Regions from separate parts of the Sulfitobacter sediminis genome, predicted to be linked through region 2. Evidence: riboswitches for the same ligand, from Rfam matches in the RefSeq annotation. Region 2 holds a riboswitch; the other holds the start of a gene.
The links. A riboswitch is a leader RNA that binds a small molecule or an ion and turns the genes downstream of it on or off. The one in region 2 is predicted to bind S-adenosylmethionine.
Positions count from the first base shown of each region.

Region 1 (4,765 bases), on a different contig from region 2:
CCTACCTGATCTTCAACGAGACCTTCACGGGCACCCAATGGCTGGGCGTTGCCGTCCTGCTTTCGGGTATTTTCGGCCTTGCGGTCTACAACATGATCTTCCTCGTCTCGGAGCGCGACACGCTGAATCTTGCCCTCGCCCTGGCGGTGCTGACCGGGCTTTTCGTGGCGCTCTACACCACCTACGACGCCTACGGCATCCGCGCCACGGCGGACCCTTTCACCTTCCTTGCATGGTTCTTCATGATCGACGGCATCGTCATGCCGCTTGTCGCGCTGCACCGCTGGCGCGGGATGATCGACCCGCCCGCCTTTGGCCCTTTGATGACGCGCGGGGTGATCGGCGGGCTGATCGCATTTATGAGCTTCGGCTCCATCATGATGGCCACGCGCCTCGACAAGGTGGGCGAGGCGGCGGTGCTGCGCGAGACCTCGACGGTCTTTGCCGCTGCCATCGGCTGGCTATTCTTGAAAGAAACCGTGGGTCCCCGCCGCTTGGCGCTCATGGCATTGATCGCGGCGGGCGCTGTGATAGTTGAGGTGGGCGGATGAAGGAGCGCACGATGGACAAGCCTGACAGCGACAGCGGCAAAGAGATCAACCCGATCCTAAAGCAGGTTCTGGAACTGGGCCCGCCCATCGTGTTCTTCCTGATCTACCTGCGCATCCGCGATGATGTCTTTACCTTTGGCGGGACCGAATACAGCGGCTTTATCGTGGCGACGCTGATCTTCGTGCCGATCCTTCTGGTGGCGATGGGCATGCTGTGGTGGCAGACGGGCAAGCTGAGCCGGATGCAGATATTTACCGCCTTCATGGTGATCTTCTTCGGTGGGCTGACCGCGTGGTTCAACGACGAGCGGTTCTTCAAGATGAAGACCACCATCGTCTACGCCTTCTTTGCGGTGATCCTTGGCATCGGTCTGCTGCGCCGCCAAAGCTACCTGGCTTACGTCATGGGCGAGATGATCCCGATGAGACACGAAGGCTGGATGCTGCTGACCCGGCGGCTGACCCTGTTCTTCCTCGCACTTGCGGTGGCGAACGAGGTGGTCTGGCGCACCATGTCCACCGATGCCTGGGTCAAGATCGAGACCTTTGGTTTCCCGATCCTGATGTTCCTGTTCCTCTGGACGCAGATCGTGGCGCTGGAGAAGTATACCGAAACGGAAGACGGGGAGAGCTGAACGGATTTTTTGAAAAGTCCGGACCGATTTCTTTGAAGAAATCGGCGCAACGGAGATGTAGGGCCTGAAATTTCCTACTTAAGCGTTAATTCAGCACAAAGCACTGACATCAAAAGAAAAGCGTTCATTGTCCCCGCGGGGACGAACCCTTAGCCGAGCCGCGCAAGGCGCTGCTGCAATTCCGGATCCTCCGCAAACCCTGGCCGCTTCTCAGCCATCAGGGCGCGACCGCGCAGAACCCCGTCCCGCGCCCACATTGCCTCCAGCCAGCGCGCCATATTTGGCTTGTCCTCCAGCGTCTGCTGCTGCCCTTCCCACAATGACGCCCAGCCCCAGATCGCGAAATCCGCGATCGAGACGAAATCCCCCGCCACGTATTCGTTCTGCGCTAATTGCCGGTCGAGCACGCCGTAAAGCCGTGCGGTCTCGTTCCGGTAGCGGTCCTTGGCGTAGGGGATGTCCTCTTTGGCGAACTTCAGGAAATGATGCGCCTGACCGGCCATGGGGCCGAGGCCGCCCATCTGCCACATCAGCCATTGATCCACAGCGACACGCTCGCGCTCGGTCCGGCCGCAGAACTGACCGGTCTTGCGGGCGAGGTACTGCAGGATCGCCCCGCTCTCGAAGATCGAGATCGGGGCGCCGTCCGGGCCTTCGGGGTCCACGATGGCGGGCATGCGGTTGTTGGGCGCGATCTTGAGGAAGTCGGGGTCGAACTGGTCGCCCTTGCCGATGTTGACCGCATGCGTGGTGTAGGGCAGGCCCATTTCCTCCAGCGCGACGGAGATTTTCCAGCCGTTGGGCGTGGGCCAATAAAATAGATCAATGGGAGCATTCATGGGCGGTTCCTTTCAGTTGACCCATGATGGCGCAAATGGACGCGATGCCAAGGTGCCGGATTGACGAAAGCGCAGGACAGGCGTAATCCATCGGGCGTGGTGATTTGTTACCGGATTGCGGGCCACGTTAAACAATCTGCTAAAAGGTCAGGATGAAAGACCCCTTTCGCTTGACCGCGTCTGGGGTTTTTTGTTGCCCGGCCTGCGCGCCGGGGGAAAAGGATGAACGACATGAGCAAGGACTGGAACAAGGCCACCAAGGCGGTGCACGCAGGCATTCGCCGCAGCCAGTATGGCGAGGTTTCCGAGGCGATCTTCATGACGCAGGGCTTTGTCTATGAGACCGCCGAACAGGCCGAGGCCCGGTTCGAAAAAGCGGGTCCGGACGAGTTCATCTATGCCCGCTACGGCAACCCCACGGTCGCGATGTTCGAGGAGCGCATCGCCGCGCTGGAAGGCACCGAGGACGCCTTTGCCACGGCGTCGGGCATGGCGGCGGTCAACGGGGCGCTGATGTCGGTCCTGAAGGCGGGCGATCACCTTGTCTCGTCCCGCGCGCTGTTTGGCTCCTGTCTCTATATCGCCGAGGAAATCCTGCCCCGCTTCGGCGTCGAGGTGACCTTCGTCGATGGCAGTGATCTGAACCAGTGGGAGGCCGCGATCCGGCCTAATACCAAGGCGGTGTTCTTTGAGTCGCTCTCGAACCCGACACTGGAACTGGTGGACGTGGAAGGGGTGGCGCAACTGGCCCATGCGCAGGGCGCGCTGGTCATCTGCGACAACGTCTTTGCCACGCCGGTCTATTCCAAGGCGGCAGAGCAGGGCGTGGACCTTGTGATCTATTCCACTACCAAGCACATCGACGGGCAGGGCAGGGCGCTGGGCGGCGTGATCCTCGGCTCGCGTGAGATGATCCGCAAGACGATCGAGCCTTACATGAAACACACCGGCGGCTCCATGAGCCCCTTCAACGCCTGGATCATGCTCAAGGGGCTTGAGACGATGAACCTGCGGGTACGCGCCCAGACCGAGACGGCGGCGAAACTGGCCGAGGCGCTGCAGGGACATGAGAAGCTGAGCCGCGTCATCTATCCCGGGCTGGAGAGCCATCCGCAGCACGATCTGGCGCAGCGGCAGATGGGGGCAGGCGGTACCATGCTGGCCATCGAGGTGAAAGGCGGCAAGGAGGCGGCGTATAAGTTTCTGAATGCCTGTGAGGTGGGGATCATCTCCAACAACCTCGGGGACGCCAAGACGATCCTGACGCCTCCTGCCTTCACGACCCACCAGCGGCTGCCGCACGACCAGAAGGATGCACTGGGCATCACGCCGGGATTGGTGCGTATTTCCGTGGGGTTGGAGGACGCTCACGATCTTTTGAGCGACTTCATGCAGGCGCTTTCCCACTGAAAATGTCGGTTTTGCAGGCGCTTGCTGCGACAAAATGGGGCTATATGATATCTTAATTGGGAATCCTGAAATGGCACCCTAACTAAGTGTCGCACACCGATAAGGGGAGCCTTACCCATGAATGCGATCACTTCCGTCAAGAAAGCACCGGAGCGTTCCGAGGCCCGAGACGCCCTTGAAACACTCAAGGCCTGGGCCGCAGGGGCGACCGAGGAAGAGATGGACGCGCTGGACCCGGCGGTCGCGCGCCTGCTGTCGACCAGCGAAGCCTACCCGGAATTCAACCGCACCTATCCTGCGGATTTCGCGGTGGGCGACAGCTACAAGCGCACGCTGCCCGACCTGCAGAACGGACCATCAAGCCTGATCCGGGGTGCTAAGAAGCAGATTCAGCATGTGGGCATTTCCAACTTCCGCCTCCCGATCCGCTTTCACACCCGCGACAACGGCGATCTGACGCTCGAGACGTCGATCACCGGCTCCGTCAGCCTTGAAGCGGACAAGAAGGGCATCAACATGTCCCGCATCATGCGCAGCTTTTACAAGCACGCGGAGCGGACCTTCAGCTTCGATGTGATCGAATCCGCGCTGGATGACTACAAGGCGGACCTCGAAAGCATGGATGCGCGCATCCAGATGCGTTTTTCTTTCCCGATGAAGATCGAGAGCCTGCGGTCGGGCCTGTCGGGGTATCAGTATTACGACGTCGCCCTCGAACTGATCGAGAAGGATGGCGTGCGTCAGAAGATCATTCACCTCGACTATGTCTATTCCAGCACCTGCCCATGTTCGCTGGAATTGTCCGAGCACGCCCGCGCCACACGCGGTCAGCTGGCGACGCCGCATTCGCAGCGTTCGGTTGCGCGGATCTCGGCGGTGATCGACCCCGACAGCAAGTGCCTGTGGTTCGAGGACCTGATCGACGTCTGCCGCCGCGCCGTTCCGACGGAAACGCAGGTGATGGTCAAGCGTGAGGACGAACAGGCCTTTGCGGAGCTGAACGCGGCCAATCCGATCTTTGTCGAGGACGCGGCGCGTCTCTTCTGCGAGCAACTTCAGAAGGAGCCGCGCGTGGGTGATTTCCGCGTCATCGCGAGCCACCAGGAAAGCCTGCACAGCCACGATGCGATTTCGATCCTGACCGAGGGGCCGACCTTCGAGATGAACAGCATCGATCCGAAACTGTTCAACACGCTATTCCACGTGGGCTGAGACCCGGGAGAAGACTGAACTGCCAGAGAGGGGCGTTCCACTTCGGAACGCCCTTTTTCCTGTGCTCATCCTGATCGACGGTCTTTGGAGCCCTGCAACAGGGACGGGGCGGCTATGC
Region 1 covers NZ_JBFNXX010000003.1:174,089-178,853, forward strand. Annotated here, with positions in the region: gene AB2B41_RS05345 (EamA family transporter) at 1-551, shown strand, start outside; gene AB2B41_RS05350 (inner membrane-spanning protein YciB) at 563-1,186, shown strand; gene AB2B41_RS05355 (glutathione S-transferase N-terminal domain-containing protein) at 1,336-2,025, opposite strand; SAM riboswitch at 2,112-2,188, shown strand; gene metZ (O-succinylhomoserine sulfhydrylase) at 2,257-3,435, shown strand; gene folE2 (GTP cyclohydrolase FolE2) at 3,553-4,647, shown strand.
Region 1: linked by a shared signal. The riboswitch ahead of metZ (O-succinylhomoserine sulfhydrylase) and the one ahead of AB2B41_RS19645 (hypothetical protein) in region 2 are both predicted to bind S-adenosylmethionine.

Region 2 (4,765 bases):
TTGACGTGATGCGGGACGTCCTCGCTATTTCCCCACTTTTCTGAAAGTCTGAGTAGGTCAACGTTTGCCGGTTTTATCCTGGCAGCCAGTATTGCCGTTCCGGACATGGAACGCCCAAATGCTGGATCGACGAGGTGGAGTATTGGCGTCTGTTGTGAAAACTGAAGACCCTGAATGTGGTGCAAACCGGCGATCACCTTTCTTTTCAAAAGGGTCCGTTCCGCGTTGTCCAACTGGTCATGGACAATTGCCAAGAAGTCAGCGCCATAGGGAAAGCCAAGGTGTGCCATATCGAGTTCTTGTCTGCCGATCCCGTCGACATATGCCCGGCGCCTGAGAGCCCTTACGACTTGCGAGACATTTTCAGCTTCATCAGCACGCTGCTTCTTGTTGCGGGGGTCTCCAATAATCTCGTCAATACCGTCCGCAGCATCGATGAAATCTTCATCTGAAGTTGGCGGTGCCGGAAACTGCAGATCCAGTTGCCCGTGTTTGAAAATCTCCTGTTCATTGACAATACGCTCGTCAATTTCGCGGATAGCGCGCCGTCCGGGATCGAGTTTCGGAAGCTGCTGCATAAGCGGCAGACGGTTCAGCTGCTCTTTCGAAAGCGTGTCGGGGGCCTCAAAGGCGAGATTGTAGAATGCGTAGGCCTGCTGCCAGCACTTCTTTCGGCCGCGTCTCATCCTGTGGACGTCCTCGCACTTCAAGCCCCCTGTCAGAAGATATGCAAATGCCATGAGCATGTCGCGGATGGTTATGACGTAGCCAATTCGCTCCAGCGTGGCGAACAGGAGTCGCAGCTTTGTCTTTCTCGTAGCGGCCGCAACCTCGTCGACGCGCTCTGAAAGCATTTCTCTGTTGCGGTTGATTGGGCAAGCTTCTCGAGCGTCACATTCGCCACAGCTTCTCCACCTCGTACCAGAAGTCCAGTCACGGATCGCGCGGTCTCCAAGCGAGAGACCGTCTTCGTCGGCTGCAGTGGACTGGTGATTGAGATTGACGATATGAACGCGCCCATCCTGGCTGGCCTTGCCATTTTCGAAGGACGCCTCGAAGCTATTCAGAAGCTGCGCACAATAGTGCCCGGCCTGGTCCGAGGCAAGAACGGCGCGAAATCTTCCCTCATTTGCGCAGATGATGGTTACAGCCTCGTCACTGTTGGACTCCTCGACCAGGTTCGCCGCGATCTCCGGTGAGAACTCTGAAAAGTCCTTAAAGATGCGTAGCCCGAGATTTGCTGAAACACCCTCCTTCGCGTAGATAACTTGCCTGCCATCGCACGCCTCGTTGATCAGCTTTCTCGCTTCCTCTTCGCCATACCCTAGGAAGCTCTCGATGATCCTCCGGCACAGGTGCGTTTTCCCGTGACCTGCATCGCCGGTTAGGACGATTACATGCGCGCCAGTATTGGCAGCTTCGAGAACATAGTTATATGCGACAGTATCTAGGTTGAGAGTGTCACCAGCTACCTGATATTCTTCATAAATCTGGTCGTGGGACGGATCGAATGGTAGGAATCTTGCCATCCGATAAACGTGAGGATTCTTCATTTCCGACATATAGCTGCTCTCTACACCGCAACACCTCTTCGGATGTTCGGATGGAATTTCTATTTTGAAGAGTAGCAATGTGGCAAGCGAATGCAATATTTGCGGAATTCATGGGTCGCCCTAAGAAGCCCATCGATTGCTTTAGGATTCGCTCTCAGTTTGCTGATAGCGCCTCCGACGCGGGATGACCTCGGCTTTGAACAGACCGTTGATAGTCTCGGCCAAGCAACCAAACCGATCCCCTACCCCCAAGAGTAACAAAGGTTGCGGCCTTGAACGTATATTGCTTCGCGTTTATATCCATAGCTGCATCAAGAGTGGGACAAGTGTCCCCACCAACCTGCCCAACCCGGCAAGGTGGTAGCCCGAAAGGGGATGCGGCCAGATCGGCAACGAAAGGGTTGGCCCCATCCACAAGCTATTGCCCTGCCGGTCCCTTAGAAGGAGACCGTCATGATCACGCGTAGAAAATTCATTGTCACAACGGCAGCAACGGCATCCAGCCCGTTTGCTGCAGAGGCATCTGCTGAACAAAGTGAGTGCCTTCCCCTGAAAGCACTGCCAAGGGTCCGCACCGTCTTCGCAAAACGAGCCGATGAAGGTCGGCTAGTTCTGTTTAGCGACGGACCGGAAACACCGCAGAAGCTGATCAGGTCAGACGTTCTCGAGCGAGCTTTCGGACCGGGGACAGACCTCCTGCTACAGCAGCGGGACCATTGGCGGATGATCGATGAGGGGTGGTTTGCAGAAGATGAACTTTTCGAACCCACTTGTATCGAAGATCCCGCCTTTCAGACTTGGCATGCTAACTACAGGCCTGAAACCGAAGCCCATGATTTTCTCTACGATCTGTTTCGGGACGAGATTGCGGGGCCGTTTGGCGCCCGGATTCCCGATCTGGGCCTTGAGCTTGGTGAACATCCGACAACACCGCGCTACGCAACCGCCAAGCTCGACGGTGAGTGGTGCATTCCGCTCATTACTTCTGCAGTAGCGGCCCGGACAACCTGGCTCGCAATTGACACCAACATCGCGCCCTGAGATGCGACCCGACCAGCGAGGCCCAAAGCCAAATGTATGATATCATTCCCGACATTCACGGTCAGGCAACAAAGCTGAAAGCCGCATTGCGCGATCTCGGCTACTCCGAGAAAAACGGTGCCTGGCGCCACAGCGACCCCAGGCGTCATGTCATCTATCTTGGGGACTTTATCGACCGTGGCCCGGACAACCGCGAAGTGATCCATATTGTGCGGGGTATGATCGAAGCCGGCACCGCCTTCGCAGTCATGGGTAACCATGAACTGAACGCGATACATTTTCACACCGCTGATGAAACCGGTCCGCTCAGAGCACACTCTGAAAAAAATATCGCTCAGCATGCATCCTTTCTGAAAGAGTTCCCTTTGGGATCACCTGAGGCCAGCGAAGCCATCGCCTGGATGAAAGAACTTCCTCTCTATCTTGAGTTTGACGGTTTCCGTGCGGTTCATGCCTGCTGGGACGAAGCCGGTATCGGACAGTTGAAACAACAAACGACGAGAGGAGTCTTGTCTGAGGGACAACTGGTCAGGGCTGCAGCCAAAGAAGATGTGTTGTTCGAACTGGTCGAGACGGCTCTCAAGGGCCCAGAACTTCAGCTGCCCGACGGTTACTTTTTTGTCGACAAAGGTGATCACCACCGAACGGAGGTACGTCGGAAATGGTGGGACAGTAACGTGACTTCATGGCGTGACGTAGCAATCTCAGTTCCGAAACCTGAGCAACTCCCTGATCAGAAACTACCCGACAGAATAATTACCTCGGCTTATCCAAGCGATGCTCCACCCGTCTTTTTCGGACACTACTGGATGCAAGGTAATCCCGTGCTTCAGGCGAAAAATGCACTTTGCCTCGACTATTCGGCAGGACTTGATGGACCACTTGTTTCATATGAAGCCCGCCCGGGCCAAAATACTTTGTCGCTCGAGTGGCTGCGGGTCCACCAATAACAGCAACACTAAATCTCCCATCAGGTGCGCTGATCTTTAATCGTGCTACTGGCAATCCGGATCATCTGAAACCAGAATGAGCGCACATGTTTGCTTTCTACGACTTTGAAACCACAGGAACCTCGCCCGCATTCGATCAGCCCCTGCAGTTTGCGGCGCTCCTGGTTGACGACGACTTGCGTGAGGTGGATCGCCGCAACCTGCGCTGTCGTCTGGAGCCTCACATCCTGCCCGCTCCTATGGCCTTGGCGATAACCGGCGTGACACCCGAACTTCTTATGGATGCCTCGCTGGACACATGGTTCGGGTTTTCCCAGGCGGTTGCCAAAACGATAATGGATTGGTCGTCGGCCACGTGGGTCGGATACAATTCGATCAACTTCGATGAGAATGTGATGCGGCAGATGTTCTACCAGAACCTTCACCCGGATCTCTATCTCACACAAACCGGCGGAAACAGCCGCATGGATGTTATGCAGATGGTCTATGCCGTGCGCGAACTCGCTCCTGAGGCGCTCGAGTGGCCGACTGATGAAAACGGTCGTTCGACGTTCAGGCTTGATCGGTTGGCGCCATCCAATGGTTTCGCCGAGCACAATGCACACGATGCTCTGGGCGACGTCAGAGCCACACTTCATATCCTGTCGCTGTTGAAGCACCGCACACCGGAAGTCTACGAGCGCTGCCTGCACAACCGAGACAAGGCAACGGTCATCGAGGACCTTCAGCGAGGCGATCCAATGCGGCTGATCCTGCGCTTTGGCGCAGCGCCACCGAGGTCATATTACGGCGTCTACGCGGGCAAAATCCCGGATAACCCCAACGCGCTGGCCTTTCTTGACCTCGACGCCTGCAATGCGGCTGATTTGCTTGGAGCAGACGACGCAACACTCGACCGCGCTGTGTCCGGTTCACCAAAACTTATCCGCACCGTGTCCGCCAACCAGGTCCCGAACCTCTTCCCGGTCGAAAACCCCAAACCAGACTGGATCGCAGCCGCATCCGCTGTCGCGGCGCACCCGGATTTCCGTTCGAGGGTCGGTGCTGCGCTGGCGCGGCGGTTTGTTGACCGTGAAGAGCCGGAGCACGTCGAAGAACGGATCTACTCAGGTTTCTATTCAGGCGATGACAAACGCGCGCTCCGCGACTTCCAGAAATCTGATTGGGCGCAGCGCGTTGAGATTGTTGAAAGCCTCGGCGATGAAAGGCTGAAACAACTGG
Region 2 covers NZ_JBFNXX010000022.1:20,719-25,483, reverse strand. Annotated here, with positions in the region: gene AB2B41_RS19650 (hypothetical protein) at 1-1,562, opposite strand, end outside; SAM-I-IV-variant riboswitch at 1,857-1,960, shown strand; gene AB2B41_RS19645 (hypothetical protein) at 2,007-2,594, shown strand; gene AB2B41_RS19640 (metallophosphoesterase) at 2,627-3,544, shown strand; gene AB2B41_RS19635 (exonuclease domain-containing protein) at 3,631-4,765, shown strand, end outside.